DNA from 2 places in the Pseudoalteromonas sp. MT33b genome. Region 1 is predicted to be linked to the other one. Evidence: riboswitches for the same ligand, from Rfam matches in the RefSeq annotation. Region 1 holds a riboswitch; the other holds the start of a gene.
The links. Region 1 has a riboswitch for lysine ahead of dapA (4-hydroxy-tetrahydrodipicolinate synthase). Riboswitches for the same ligand answer to the same signal wherever they lie in the genome.

Region 1 (7,643 bases):
CAAGACCTTGGTATAGAGACGTTTCAGCGTTAAATGCGAAATTGTCAGTGAAGTAATGTTGGTAACCAGCACCTAGGTTAGCGAACATTAGGTCTTCGTCAACTGCATCAAGGTTTTTCAAACCGAAGATACCGTAGAATGGGCCACCACCGAAGTGATATAAACCATCGATACCGTAACGCTTACCGCTTTCTGAACCGCTCATAGTCGTGCCGTCGTTCAGAGCTACGCTGTAATCAAAATCCATATCAGCATACTCAAGACGAGCGCTCCAATAATCGCTGAAGCGATAACCTAGCTCTAAACCCCAACCTGTAGAGTCATCAACATCTAGGCCACCTGGCGCGAAATCGCGAACATTTTCCCAAGACGCATCATAGTAGTCGCCAAATGCACCGATATAAAAACCTTGTTTTTCGGCTGCGAAGCTTGATGCACTAGTTGCAGCTAATGCTAAAGCAATAGTAAGTGATTTTAATTTCATTGTTTCCTTCCCATTTTCACAATTAAAATTGTAGCTAAGTCATCCCAGCTCAATCAGTTTAAACAGAGTAGTCGACTAATAGTTAATCAAAACTTAACACACTCGGTACAGAACAAATATCTTGCCGAGTAATTTCAGTCAATTACCCATAATAATAGGTTATCTAAATAACTTTGCATAACAATGCCTTTAGATCGCTTTGTTAAAATCAGACAAAAGCTGCTTTTTCCGCCTAATTTACTGACCTCAAAACCGATTAAAGTCCATTCCCAATTACACTATTATATTGGTTATTTTTAAATCAACAAGTTGAAAGCAACTTTATTTGTAAATATTCGTTAAAAAGCAAAACTTTAGTGCTATTTTATTGATATAAATCATATCACTGGCAGCTACCTTGCTCAATCGGCGAACACTTAGATTTTAAAAAATGAGCATTTACAGCTGCAATATATTGTTCAACATCGCCCTTAAGTACCACAAAAAGTCTGGTAATGACTATCCCCATCATGAGGGGGCTGGTACCACGCTGCTAATCGCTCTTCATAGCTATACGGGTTTTCTAAGACTTTCAACAACTCACCTATCGATGAACTCGTGCCCGTTTGCTCATATTCAGTCAAGATCATTTCAATATTATGATTACGTGGAATGACTGCAGGATTAACAGCGCGCATCACTCCGCAACTTTCACCCGAAATTCTTAACCGCCATTTACAAAGCCATTCTTTTAAACTACCCGGGAGCGGGAAATCTGTTCGTAATGACTCTGTCAGCGCATTAAATGTGTTCGTGTAATCAAGTTTATGTTGTTTCATCAAAGTGAGTAACTCTGAAACTAATGCTTGATCGCCTGCCTGCTCGCCATCTAAACCTAACTTTAGTCGCCACATGGTATCAAATGCCGTGTTAAACTTAGCAGCAAAGCCATTTATAATCGCTGATAATTCACTGAGCGCACGTTCCTCATCTTTAAAAAGCGGTAATAAGCTTTCTGCAAGACGCGCGCAATTCCAATTTGCAATAGTTGGTTGATTACCAAAAGCATAACGTCCTTGGTGGTCAATAGAGCTAAAAACTGTTTCTAAATCAAACTGATTCATCATTGCACACGGGCCATAATCAATGGTTTCACCACTAATTAATGTGTTATCTGTGTTCATCACACCATGAATAAACCCAATTCGCATCCAGCCCACAACAAGCTCAATCTGCTTATCGATTACCGCCGCTAAAAAGTCTGTAATACGCTGCTCACCTTCACTTTTAATATCAGGAAAATGACAACTAATTGCGTATTCAACTAACTTTTCAAGTCCTTCAATATCACCCTGAGTTGCTAAATATTGAAATGAACCAACACGGATATGGCTATTCGCGACACGCGTTACAACGGCACCGGGTCGTGGGGGTTGTCGGTAAACAGTTTCTCCAGTCGTTACAACAGCAAGGCAACGGGTAGTTGCAATATCTAAGGCCGCCAAGGCTTCACTCATGATATATTCACGTATGGCAGGGCCTAGTGCACAACGACCATCTCCCCCACGCGAAAAAACCGTTGCACCTGCACCTTTTAATTGCAAATCCCATAATGCGCCATGTTTATCTTCAATGGCACCAAGCAAGTGCGCACGACCATCCCCCAAACGCGGCGAAAAATGACCGAATTGATGACCCGAATAGCCAAGCGCCACAGGCTTTACAGCGTTATCTACCTCTGAGCCACTTAAACGTTTTGCTAAAAACTCAGGGTCAGTGCTAATGTCAAACTCGCGGGCTAAATTAGCATTAAATAGCAATAAGTTCGGGTCAGAAACCGCTGTTGGGGTGTCTTCAATTGCTAACAGATCACTAATGTCTGTATATCGGGTGTGCAGTTTCATATTATTCCTTAGGGTGTTGCAATGCCTACTCGGTTATCACCCACTCCATAAGCAACTAATTGACTCAGTGCTTGCAGGCTATAACCACTTTGCTGCTGTAGTTCATTGAAAAAGTTCTGCGCCGCTTGCTGTGATTTTTTGGTCTGCAATCCCCCATCAATGAGCTGATGAGCACGAAGATAACTTTCCACATCTCGCGAGAGCAAAAAGGTATCTTTTCCCATCGCGCGCAACGCATAAGGGCCGGTGTTCCCGCCTAAGCGTGCGCCATGCTTCTTCAAGTAAGCCCATAAACCAATAATGTTGTCGCTGGGCCACTGTGCAATAAATTGGCTAAAGCTTGCATTTTTTTCAGCGACTTCATGGATCATGTAAGCATTTTCAGGAATTGTTTGCACTTTTTTGAAATTGCGAATAATTCGCTCATCCATCGCTTTTTGTTCGAGCATATCAGGTGGCATCATCAATAGTTTTTCGACGCTAAAGTCCCAAAATACTTCACGAAACCCCGCCCATTTATTATTGATTACAGACCAATAGAATCCACTTTGAAATACCTTACGAGTGAACTCCTCCAACCATAAATCATCCGCTATGTTAGCAATATCAGCATCATCGAGCGGGTTTGATAACAGTGCATGCAGCATTTCTTCACTGCCTTTTCTTTTAACGGCTCGTTGATAAATGTCGGTAAACTTTTCCATCATTCTTCCAATTCGTCTGCTTCGTTCTAAGTGTACGTAAAAACGAAGTTATACGTAACCCGATTGCTTAATTGGTCAATAAAAAACAAATCCACCGCCTTGACACCTAGAAGGCTAAAATGCTTTAATCAGCGCCAATACCCTATTTCATTATGTTGGCTTTAACGTTAAAGCGAGCATAAAGGGCTGGAAGAGGTGCGTTATTCAGGTAGCGTATGGGAAGAGCACAGACTCTGTTGATCATACGTGAGGGGAAATTAACGCCGAGAAGTAACACCGTTTGTGAGGTGCTTATTTCGGGCGACTGGGCTGAATCCCAGCGACTGTCACCAACAATAGCAATGCTATTGATAAGTTTGGTGGAGAGCTTCTGGTCTTAGTATAATAAGGCCGTCGCGTCTTTATTATTTTAAGCCCATTCGCTCTTCGAATTATACCTTGTTCGAATGACGACATGCGGCTCCATTCAATTGTTTCCGCACTGACTCTTCGAATACCTTATAAGTTCGTGAGAGATGATCAACAATTTTGATTTAAACGACTATCCATTATGGACAGCGCTAATCACGCCATTTTCTGAATCTGGCGAGGTAGACTACATCGCCCTTGAACAGCTTGTGGCTGAACAACAAGCTGCCAACAATGGTATTTTATTGCTGGGCAGTACCGGTGAAGGGCTTGCTCTTTCACTCAAAGAACAACAAGCCATTGTTGAACACGTATGCCAGCTAACCCCTAGCGTACCGCTTATGGTTGCCGTTGGTGGTATGAACCTTAAGCAGCAAGTTGCGTGGGTCGAGTACTGTAATCAACTGCCTATTCATGGCTACTTGTTAGGTTCGCCACTGTATGCAAAGCCTGGCGTTATTGGCCAAACTCATTGGTTTGAAAGCTTACTAAATGCGAGTAAACACCCATGTATGCTATACAACGTACCTGGACGCAGTGCTGTTGAGATTTCACCTACCGCCATTAAAAACCTCGCCGATCATAAAAACCTGTGGGCACTTAAAGAAGCCAGTGGTGACATCGGCAAGTTTGAAGGCTTTAGAACGGCCTCACCTAAGCTCGCCATTTTTAGTGGTGACGATGCACTGATGCCATATTTTGCGCAAGCGGGTGCTAAAGGCTTAGTGTCAGTGGCGGCGAATGCATGGCCAAGTCAAACTCATGAGTTTGTTAAACGAAGTTTAAGCGGTCAACATCCCAATTTATTCACCGATTGGTCTAGCGCAATTCAAAGCTTATTTGCTGTCGCAAACCCAATTCCCGTAAAAGTACTGATGCACCTGCAAGGTAGAATAAACACCCCGCAATTACGTCCACCGCTGACTCATTTAGAGCTTGAGCATACAGACAGCATCACCCACGCAAACAATACAATTTTATCTTGGAACTAAAAACAGGTTTTATCATGAGCTGGTTAGCATTATTAAATAACTTAGAATCGGGCACAGTACGTGCCGCAACACAAGACGAGAATGGCAACTGGCATGCCAATATTGAAGTAAAACAAGGCATTTTAGAGGCCTTTAAAAATGGCACAAACACGGAGTTTCCTGGTGGATTTGTTGATAAACACAATTTAGCCCCTCAAGGCTTTGCCGCAGATGCAGGTGTGCGTATGGTCCCTGGCGGTAGCAGTGTTCGCCGAGGTGCGCACGTTGCTAAAGGCACGATCATTATGCCACCCGCGTATGTAAACATCGGAGCATTTATTGATGAAGGGACTATGGTCGATAGCCACGCTTTAGTAGGGTCATGTGCACAAGTGGGTAAAAATGTTCACCTGAGCGCAGCGGTTCAGTTAGGTGGCGTACTTGAACCAATTGGTGCCAGTCCTGTGGTTATTGAAGATGATGCATTTATCGGCGCAGGTTGTGTGATTGTAGAGGGCGTTGTCGTTAAAAAAGGCGCAGTGCTTGCACCGGGAGTCCGCTTATCTGCGACCATTCCAGTCTATGATTGCGTGAACGAGCGCCAATTAGAAAAAGGCGAACCAATCCCTGAGTACGCTATTGTGATCCCAGGTTCTCGCCCTGCTTCCAATGCATGGGCTCGCGAGCAAGGCCTCAGCATGTCATGTGCGCTCATCGTAAAATACCGTGACGAACAAAGTGACGCGTCATTGTTATTAGAAGAGGTTTTACGTTAATGAGCTTTTTGAGCACGCCCATCAAGCAAGCAGTTGAACAAGTTTCAGCGCACCTTGATACGCCATTTTTTATCTATGACCTTGATAAATTAACGACACATTTAAAACAACTCACAGCCCAAACCGATGTGAAACTGTGGTATGCCGTTAAGGCTAATCCCCTGTCTCGCATTATTCAGTGTTTAGACAGTGCGGGGTTTAATTTTGATGTGGCGAGTAAAGGTGAACTTGAGCAAGTACTTGCTCAAGGCATCAATAGCGAGCGCGTGCTCAACACAGGGCCAGCAAAGAGCCCTGCACAAATTAGTCATTTTATTGCGCGAGGTGTGCGTATTTTCGTCGCCGAGAGCATTAACCAAGTCCGTTGGCTAAACGAGCAAGCCACAAAAGCTAACTGCCAACTGCAAGTATTATTGCGTGTACAACTTCGCTGGCCAGACAGCGAAAAGAACCCGCTTGGTGGCGATAGCCTCACTCCTTTTGGCCTTGGTTGTGAAGAGTGGCACGCGCTTAATGTCAATGACTACCCAGCACTTAAGGTTGATGGTTTGCATATTTTTCAGTGGGGCAACATGCTCAGCACTGACAAACTGGCAGCGCTTTGGCGCGCTATGATCCAGCCATTACAGCAACTAGCACGTGCATTACGCATTGAACTTAACATACTCGATTTAGGGGGCGGCTTAGGCATCCCTTATACTCAAGATGCCAGCCGATTAGACTGGTCAGCACTTATCGAGACCCTTGCCAGCATTAAAGCTCAAGCCGGTGTAGCAGAACTTTGGATGGAATTAGGCCGTTATGCCGTAGGTGAATGTGGTCATTACGCAACACCTGTGGTTGAGCGAAAAGAAAACTATGGTCAACAGCAAGTGATTTTATCGGGCGGGATTAATCACCTGCTTCGTCCTGCGGTCACAAACCAAGACTTCCCAGTTACAGTATTGCGTGAATCACAGGCTTCACTGACAACAATGACACTCTATGGCCCACTTTGTACCGCGCTTGATTGTTTAGGTGAACATACATTAGCGAATGACGTAGATGAACATGACTGGCTCATATTCAGTCAATGTGGTGCTTATGGTTTCACAGAGAGTATGCCGTACTTTTTATGCCATGAACTTGCTGCCGAATACGTCATTGAGCAAGGCAACATTGAATGTATCCGCAGCGCTGAAGATGCCAGCTATTATTTAAGGTAATCACCATGAGTAAAGAGTTAATTAGCCAAGAAAACATTGTCGTCGGCGAAATTGCGAATGGCTTACCATTGACCATCCCAGTCTATCGCTTAAAAGGCGATGGAAGTGGCCCAAGCGTTTACATTCAGGCCAACATGCATGGTGCAGAAGTACAAGGTAATGCCGTTATTTACCAGCTACTTGAACAATTAAAAACGCTTAAACTGCGCGGTGATATCACACTTGTCCCTTATGCAAACCCGATTGGCTGTAACCAAAAGTCGGGGGAATTTACATTAGGTCGTTTTGATCCCATCACAGGGACCAACTGGAACCGTATGTATCGCTTTAACAACGCGTTACCTGCCCAGATTGCAGAGCAGCATGCATCAAGCAATGAAGACACGATCAGAAGTGCTCTTAAAGACGCGTTAGTCGCAGATATCAATGCACAACTAAACGGCCCAGATTACAGCTTAACAACGGGTAAACGTATCGCGCTCAACTTACAAAAGTTGGCACATCAAGCCGACATCGTATTAGACCTTCACACAGGCCCAATCTCAAGCCAGCACCTATATTGTCCAGAGTATGCCAAAAACAGCGCACAATACTTCAATATTGAACATGTATTGCTCATACCTAATGACTTTGGGGGTGCGATGGATGAAGCAAGCTTTTGCCCGTGGTGGTCTTTATCTGAAGAGCTTGCTAAATACGGACGCGAACTTTCAGTACAGGTCGAGGCTTTTACTGTTGAGCTTGGCAGCCAAGAAAAAATTGATTTGAGTGCCGCCCTTGAAGATGCACACAGTATTTTAAGCTACTTGACTCATAAAGGTGTATTTGTTGATGCAGCGTATCAGCCTAAAGCGATGACTCGTTACGGTTGTATGCTCGATGACTACATTGCTTACTACGCCCCGATGGGCGGTATGGTCGAGTACTTAGCACCGTTAGGCGGTCATATCAAAGCAGGTGAGCCGATAGCCCATATTTTACGTATGGAGCGCTACTTATGTGAACAACCACTGCAAACACTCAGTTTTGATAAAGACGCGATTGCAATATTGCATTTCGCATCAGCGAGCGTAAACCAAGGTACTGAGCTTTATAAGTTCTTTACCAATGTCTTTGAGCTGTGATTAAACCCAGAGCTCATTCCTTCTCATTGCGTGAGAGTCAACGGCCAACAGGATTCTATCCAAAGGCCGTTATATTAGAGCCCCAAGC
Region 2 (7,643 bases), 1.7 Mb from region 1:
CCTTTAACGATATAAACGAGCAAGCTGGGTGTTTTTTTAGAATTTGGACACTCAAAGAAGCGTTGGCCAAAGCAACTGCACAGCCTATCGCTAAGCTCTTGAGCCCAAATGTGTTTGAGGAAATTGAAAAACATAGCTTGACCGCATCAAGCCGAACCGTAAATGATTTTGATATTAGCGTGGTGGCACAAAAAAGCACTGACTGGCAGTGCTCTTTTATGACATTTGACGACTTACGCCGCGTTTTGGCTTTCTAATAAACGACTATGAATAGCTTGAACAACAAGGTCAGACTCACTCTGCTCAACTAAAAAGCACAGGTTATGTTTACTTGCACCATGGCAGATTAAGCGAATATTAAAATCACTCAATACCTGCATTAAGTTAGTTTCTTGCTGACGTAATTGAATTTCTGAACCAATTAATGCTACCAACGTTAAGTTATTCTCAACCGATACATGACAAAACTCAGAGAGTTTATCTAAACAGGCTTGATCAAGCTCTGGGCGTGATGCGTTAGGTGCGTTATCTAAGGTAATTGCCACACTGATTTCAGAGGTTGTTACTAAATCAACCGAGATATTAAACTCACTTAAAATAGTGAAAACACGCGCTAAGAAACCACTGGCTAAAAGCATTTCTGGGCTTTTAACCGTTAAAAGAATTTGGTTTTTACGCTGTGTGACTGCTCGAATACCAGGCTGCTCTGACTTTTCTTTTTCAATCCATGTGCCCCCTAATTGCGGTTCACGGCTTGAGCCAACAAACACGCTAATATGGCTGCGACTTGCCGGTAAAATAGTCGCGGGGTGCAATACTTTTGCCCCAAAGGTTGCCATTTCAGCGGCTTCGTCAAAGCTTAGTCGAGCAATAGGCGTGGCTTTTACACATAAACGCGGATCTGTACTGAAAATACCCACTACATCAGTCCAAATATGCACACTTTTAGCGTTAATTGCTTCTGCAAGCAATGCCGCGCTGTAGTCAGAACCACCACGGCCTAACGTGGTTGTTTGGTTATGCTCATCACTGCCAATAAAGCCTTGGGTTACCACAACTTGTTCTGCTAATAAGGGCACTAAATGTTTTTGCGCTGCCGCGGCTGTTGCAGCAATGTTTGGGGTAGCTTTTGCAAATTGACTATCTGTTTTTAAGACTTTACGCACATCAAATCGCACAGCATCTAAGCCCTGACCACGCAGTACTTGAGTAAATAAATAAGATGACAGGCGCTCACCAAAGCTCAGCAGTTCATCTTGCTCAGCGGCCGATTTAGCCCCTGCTGCTGCAAGCGTTTGAAATGCTTTTAAGGTTTCATCAAAGCCATGAGCTAAATCAGCATCCAGCGACAGCTCGGCTAAAATATTTTCTTGAATAGCAATAACACCTGTGATGTGTTCATCGCGCTGTGCTGCGCTTAAATCACCTTTACACAGTGCAACTAAATGATTGGTTACGCCCGCACTTGCACTCACTGCAACAACGCGTACTTGATTATCTGCACAGACAATTTCTGCACAACGACTCATGGCGTCAAAGTTAGCTACACTGGTGCCACCAAATTTTGCAACTACATAATCTGATTTCGAGTTGGCGGCTAATTGGGTATTCATGTCGTCTCCTTTTGTGGGTAACAATCCACATTAATTCAAGAAGAACTCGGCAAGGGGTGCTTTGATAAAAAAGAGTAGTCCACTGCCAGAAGCTCTCCACCTAGTTTGGTGACAGTTTTGAGGATTCAGCCCCATAAACCGAAAAATAACCGCGACGACCGATTACTTTCCTCGGCGAGTACTTCCCTCTTTAATGGTCATTGGCAATCGTCACCTCACATTAAATACCTAAGTATCGCACCTCTTCTGAATGTTAAGTTAACACCTGGTTAAAATAACAAAGCCTGCTATAAAAAGCAGGCTTTGAAACTTATCGTTTAGACGTCTAGCTGTCAAGTATTAAATAAAACTTCCCGCTAGGTATGAGCCATAATAACCCGTTGTATAAGCTATTAATAAATACAGCGACATTTTTAAATAACTCATAAACGTTAATGCTTTTACTTTACTCATTGCGATAATACCCGCTGCAGAGCCGATAATAAGCATTGAGCCTCCGACACCTGTCGCATAGGTAAACGATAACCATTGCTGAGGGCTCATGACAATATCGGCTTTCAGTAATGCAGCCGTTAGCGGCACGTTATCAACCGCAGCCGACAACAAGCCCATTAAGTAGTTTGCATACTCAGGCGCCATAAGCTCATATAAGTGCGTAAATTTAGACAGCATACCCACTTCTTTAAGCGCACCTACGAGTAGCAATACCCCCACGAAGAATAAGAGCGTGTCGTATTCAATTTCACGAATATAATCAATAATTTTTTTGTTAACGTCTTTCTTGCGCATTAAAAATTGCGCCACTAAAAACATTAACGACAAACCAAATAAAAAGGTTAATAGTGGTGGCACACTATAAAGCACACTGAGTGTTAGGGTTGCGATAATCGTCGAGAAAAAGATCACCGCAATGGTGATGTCGGTCTTTTCTATGCGGCGGGCAGCTTGTTTTTCGAATACGACATTCCCTGACATCCCCGTAGATAGCATAACAGCCAATAGCGCCACACTTGCAAGTGAAGGCACAATAAGCAATAACAAGTTACCGATGGTGACTTTCTCATCAAGGAAAATCATTAAGGTCGTTACATCACCCGTAATAAGTGATACCCCACCAGAGTTCACACTGAATACAATGAGGGTCGCGTATTTTATTAATTTTTTAGGATCAAGCTTTAGCGACATCACTACTGCAAGCGAAATTAATGTTGCTGTGATATTGTCGGAAATAGAAGAAAACAAAAACGCAAAACCACCAATCAAAAACATCAGCTTTCGTTCGCTGATTTGATTTGGCATAATTTTGTGAACAATATTTTGAATAAACCCTTTCGAGTTTAAATAAGCAACAAAGGTCATAGCAGCCATTAGGAATAACCACAAAGTAGCAATTTCTAAAATATTGTGATCAAGTTGATGTTGTATAGTTTCTGGGCTTTGCCCATGAATTGGAGAGATAAACAAGATAATCCAGCATAAAGTGCCAAAAAAAAGCGTCGTTTTGGCCTTGTTTACATGGATAATATCCTCTATAACGATAAGCAAAAATGCCACCGCTATCAGGGTTAGGATAAGTGGGGTTACCATGGTGTTTGAACAACCTTTATAAAAATGTAAAAATTGTAAGTCGAGTGTTTCGGCGCGGATTCTAGCAGCATCTAAGTCATAAAACTATTCTCAATTACATAAATTACTACTAAACGCTAACACCAAAATTTTGATTTACTGGAGCCGTATGATCCCAGCTAAAAAGTTATTAAATACCCTTACAGAGCATTGGGGGGTGTTAGAACTCTTATTTAAACGTTTTAAGATGGCTGATTTCAGCTTAAAAGACGTGCAAAATGCGATAAAACAAAAACAGCCAAGCTGGTCAAATGAACGCATTTATAAAGAAACAAATCGTTTATTGAATCAAGATATTATTATTCCACTGGCAAAATCTTCGCAATTAGAAATCAACCGCGCAATTGCTGACTTTGCAACCTTTTTATTGCAAGAAGAACATTTGGGTTTAGCACAAGAGATCAACGTATTAGTTGATGACTTAGCACGCTTGGGCAACCGCTTAGCAAAAGCCGGAGAAATTGAAGATTACGACGAGCTGCGTCGCTTTAGCCGAATTATGGATGATCGGGTTCGCAAAATAATGAAACTGTTTAGCCATAACGAAAACGCTATTTTAAATATTGTTGAACAAGCTAAAGCTAATAACGCAGTACAATCGCTACAAAAACGCTATCAAGCTGTTATAGAAGCATTTGACGAATACATAGAGCCAATGCTTGAAATGGTTGATATACGCGGCGATTTCCATGCTTGTTTTAACACCATTGAAACGCAAATAAGCCTTCAGATTGAACAAATTGATCGGCTCGGAAAGTCATACCAAGACAAACGCATGCTTGAGCAACTTCGAACGCGTATTTTAGAAATGCATTTAGTGGGTCGCGAAAGCCTGCGTAAAAGTGCTGATATGCTAATGCCACTGCGTGAAGAGCTGCGCCGTAATAACTTGATCACCCGCCAAGCAGCGAAAGTACTTGGGCTTGTGCGTAAAAATGGCGTTGATAACATGCTGAGCGCCGTGCAACCTAATTTTGTTTCTGATTCACAACGCTTTTCACTTGGTCAACAACGCCATATTATCGCCTATATGGCAGGTTTAGTTGACTTTGAGCACGATGAATACGAGCTACCAGAGCATCAAGATGTGCCGGCGTACCAAAGCCCTAATATCCCCGATTACAACGATGTAAAATCACAGTTTAAAAAGCGCTTCAAAAAGGCCACCAAAAAGTCACAACCGCTGCTTAGTTTCTTAGATGAAAGCTACCCCGACCTTGACGCTGACGAAATGCTGTTTTTATATCAAAAACTCATTAGCGATGGCGACCTTGAAATCAGCCAAAGCCAAGAAAAAGTAAAAATAAAGATTGCCCAGCAGCACTTTTCACTCTACCCGTTTAATTCATCGCCTGCTGATGACAAACAAGCAACAGAGCAATAACTATGACAGATATTAATTTAGATGATTTAACACATCTACAAGCGATTAATAAAAAGCTCACCTCAGGCTATCACATTAGCGAGCAAGACACCTTAATGTGGCAAGAGCTTGATCAACACATTGATGCTTATCGCGCCCTATTCAATGCACTCGGTCATGATTTACAACACGATAGCCGTGGCTATTACTACTTTGGCAGCGATGAAAGCACACCTAATATGGGCAAGATCTCGCGCGCTATTGCACTGACTATTTACATTTTGATTGAACACTATGCCAACACAGGTAAAGACCCGATGCGCGCTTTGTTCGACGAAGTTAATGACTTAGAGCTCATGCAAACCCTTGTGCAAATTAATAAACATTTGTTTGATCAACTTGAAATTTTCTCTGGCTCAGATTTACGTAAAGATGTGTATCTACGTATGGTGCGCTTAGGACTTGCCCGCGAAGTTGAAAACGGCTTTATGCTACAAGCCCCTATTTATCGTTATATCGATGCATTAATGGAAGTAAACGAAGAAACCTACCTAGGAGATGACGAATAATGCAAAGCCAAAGCCTATACGGACTCAGTAAGCTTGCGCTATTAAATACCGCTGGCTATGCAAAATGCGTGATCCCGCTTGATAAAAGTAGCTCGATTTGTGCCCCTAACAATACCGGTAAAAGCTCTGTTATTAATGCCCTGCAGTTTCCGCTAATTAATGATTTACGCCTTACCGAGTGGGATGGTCACGATTTAGATGAAACCCGAAAGTTTTATTTTTCATCCGACCAATCATATATATTACTTGAAGCCGACTTACCAAACGGCCCAGTGGTCATTGGGGTTGCTGGTTTGGGTAAAATTGCAGGATTCGCACATCAGTTTTTTTGCTATCAGGGCAAACTACACCTTGACCATTACACCCAAGGCAAAACTATTGTTAAGTTCACTAAGCTGTTTAATCATTTAAAAGAGCAAGGATTCAATCCTATTGAACTTAAAGCACAAGAGCTCAACGCCCTTTTAACTGGTGGTGCGACGCCGTTTGATGGCGATATCAATTTAAAAATGATCCCGCTGAATAACGTACAAGACTCGGCAATTTACAAAGAAATCTTCCGCCGTATTCTTAACTTGCACAAGCTCGGTGCCAGTGATGTTAAACGCTTTATGCTGCGTGTGTTTGAGCGCCATATGTCAAACTCTCGGGTAGACTTTTATGAAGTATGGCGTCGCTCATTCGACAAAGTAAACCGTGCCAAACGCGAGTTAAAAGCCCTTGAATCAATGCAAGAGCCTATTGCAGCCCTTGAATCTATGCTTGAAAATCAAACCGTATTAAAAGGTAAACTGGCTGCGTACGCACCTAAGATTGACCAAGCTTTAATTGACTTTGAAAGCTATCAACAAGAGCAGCTAACAGAGCTCAATCTTGCCCTTGAAGATATCGAGCACGAAAAACACGAATTTGAACAAAAGCAACAGTTATACATTCAACAGTCTCGCGATATTGAACGCAAACAAACGCAAATTGAGCAATGGTTTTTAGACTACCGAGCATTAAAATCTGAGTTTGAACTGGTTAATAAAGCCACTTTAAAAGTAAGCCTTACCCAGCTTAAGCAGGACTATGAGTCGCTGTCGCATTCATTAAACAGCGCACAAGGGCAAAGCTTACACACGCTTGATTACCGCATCAGCGAAACACAAAAGCAAATTAAAAGCTTAAAGCTGCAGCTGAAAAACTTAGAGTTCAACCTCTTTACTCGTATGCGTGAAGACTTGTCTTTAAAAGAGGTTGAAGAAATTTCGCGTATTCTCAATCCCGATATTCTCTCGTTTGCGACCACCAGCAATGGGGATGTCGAGATTACTGACGAAGATGCCTTTGGGGAATTTTTAGAGCAATTATCAGCCAACGTAAAAGGCGGTATTCTTACCCTACCGGGTGCAACGATTAAGCTCAAAAAGCTTAGCCCAGTGCAAATGCAAACTGGCGAAAACAAAGAGCAATTAACCGCACAATTAGCCGCACTTGAAAACTCATTAAAAGAGTTTAAACAGCAGCGCGAAGTTGCTGCCAATGTCGCCCAAAAGCAAAAAGAGAAAGACGCGCTTTATGATGAGCTAATGGCCTCTGAAGAGGCGTTAAAACGCTTTGAACAATTTGAAATCATGCAGCAATCTGTTGATGCGCAAACCCTGCTTAAAGAGCAGCTAAATGCTGAACGCGAACAAGTGGACGACTACCTGCAAGATATCCAAAAAAACAGTGGGTCAATTAGTGATCGTCGTTCAATTATCAAATCGAAAAAAGATCTACTCGCCCGCCAAGCTGACCGCTTACGTCAAGTTAAGTCGGAGCGAATTGACCATACTCTCGATTTTTACTCAGGCAAAGTAACGCCGTACATGATCGAAATCAGCATTGATTTTGATAACTTAAGTGATCTCATTCATCATTTTAATAAAGATTGCCAAGAGCTGAGAAACTTTGATATCAACGTGCGCAATACCTACATGCATATTTACAATGCAGGAATTACAAAGTTCGATAACGAAAACGATGAGTTCACTAAGTACGAAAAACTAATAAGCGCGTTTAACAATATTGATAACGAACGCGATGCGGTTGAGCGCCAAGGCCGAGTTGCCCTTACCGAAGTAGCCGCCACCATTAAAGGCCTTCGTGAAGACCTAGATCGCCTTCGCCGCGAAATGAATAGCTTTAACAAAGGCATTAGTCAGCATCGTATTTCAAACTTACAAGCCTTTAAGATCAATGTGATCCCGCGAAAAATGTTGGTTGATAGTATCGACACCATTATCAGTACCTCAAACCAGTTTGAGCAAGGTGATACTCTCGATTTATTAAGCCAAGAGCCGTACAGTGAGTCGGCAGTAAACGAAGCAAAAGATCATTTAATTAAGCTCGCTTCAGATAAAGCGGGATTAACACTGACCGATTTATTTGATATTCGCTTTGAGGTAGTAAACCGTGCAGGTGAAACAGAGCACTTTGAAAAAATTG

Region 2: linked by a shared signal. The riboswitch ahead of lysC (lysine-sensitive aspartokinase 3) and the one ahead of dapA (4-hydroxy-tetrahydrodipicolinate synthase) in region 1 are both predicted to bind lysine.

Annotation. Positions count from the first base shown of each region.
Region 1 is NZ_CP059831.1:220,611-228,253, reverse strand. Features, by position in the region: gene H3302_RS01120 (OmpA family protein) at 1-484, opposite strand, end outside; gene H3302_RS01115 (YdiU family protein) at 955-2,367, opposite strand; gene H3302_RS01110 (DNA-3-methyladenine glycosylase I) at 2,376-3,071, opposite strand; lysine riboswitch at 3,254-3,449, shown strand; gene dapA (4-hydroxy-tetrahydrodipicolinate synthase) at 3,587-4,471, shown strand; gene H3302_RS01100 (2,3,4,5-tetrahydropyridine-2,6-dicarboxylate N-succinyltransferase) at 4,486-5,226, shown strand; gene H3302_RS01095 (PLP-dependent decarboxylase) at 5,226-6,431, shown strand; gene H3302_RS01090 (succinylglutamate desuccinylase/aspartoacylase family protein) at 6,437-7,555, shown strand.
Region 2 is NZ_CP059831.1:2,054,079-2,061,721, forward strand. Features, by position in the region: gene H3302_RS09415 (4'-phosphopantetheinyl transferase superfamily protein) at 1-257, shown strand, start outside; gene lysC (lysine-sensitive aspartokinase 3) at 234-1,613, opposite strand; lysine riboswitch at 1,695-1,867, opposite strand; gene nhaD (sodium:proton antiporter NhaD) at 1,953-3,200, opposite strand; gene H3302_RS09430 (hypothetical protein) at 3,349-4,623, shown strand; gene H3302_RS09435 (condensin complex protein MksE) at 4,626-5,171, shown strand; gene H3302_RS09440 (ATPase) at 5,171-7,643, shown strand, end outside.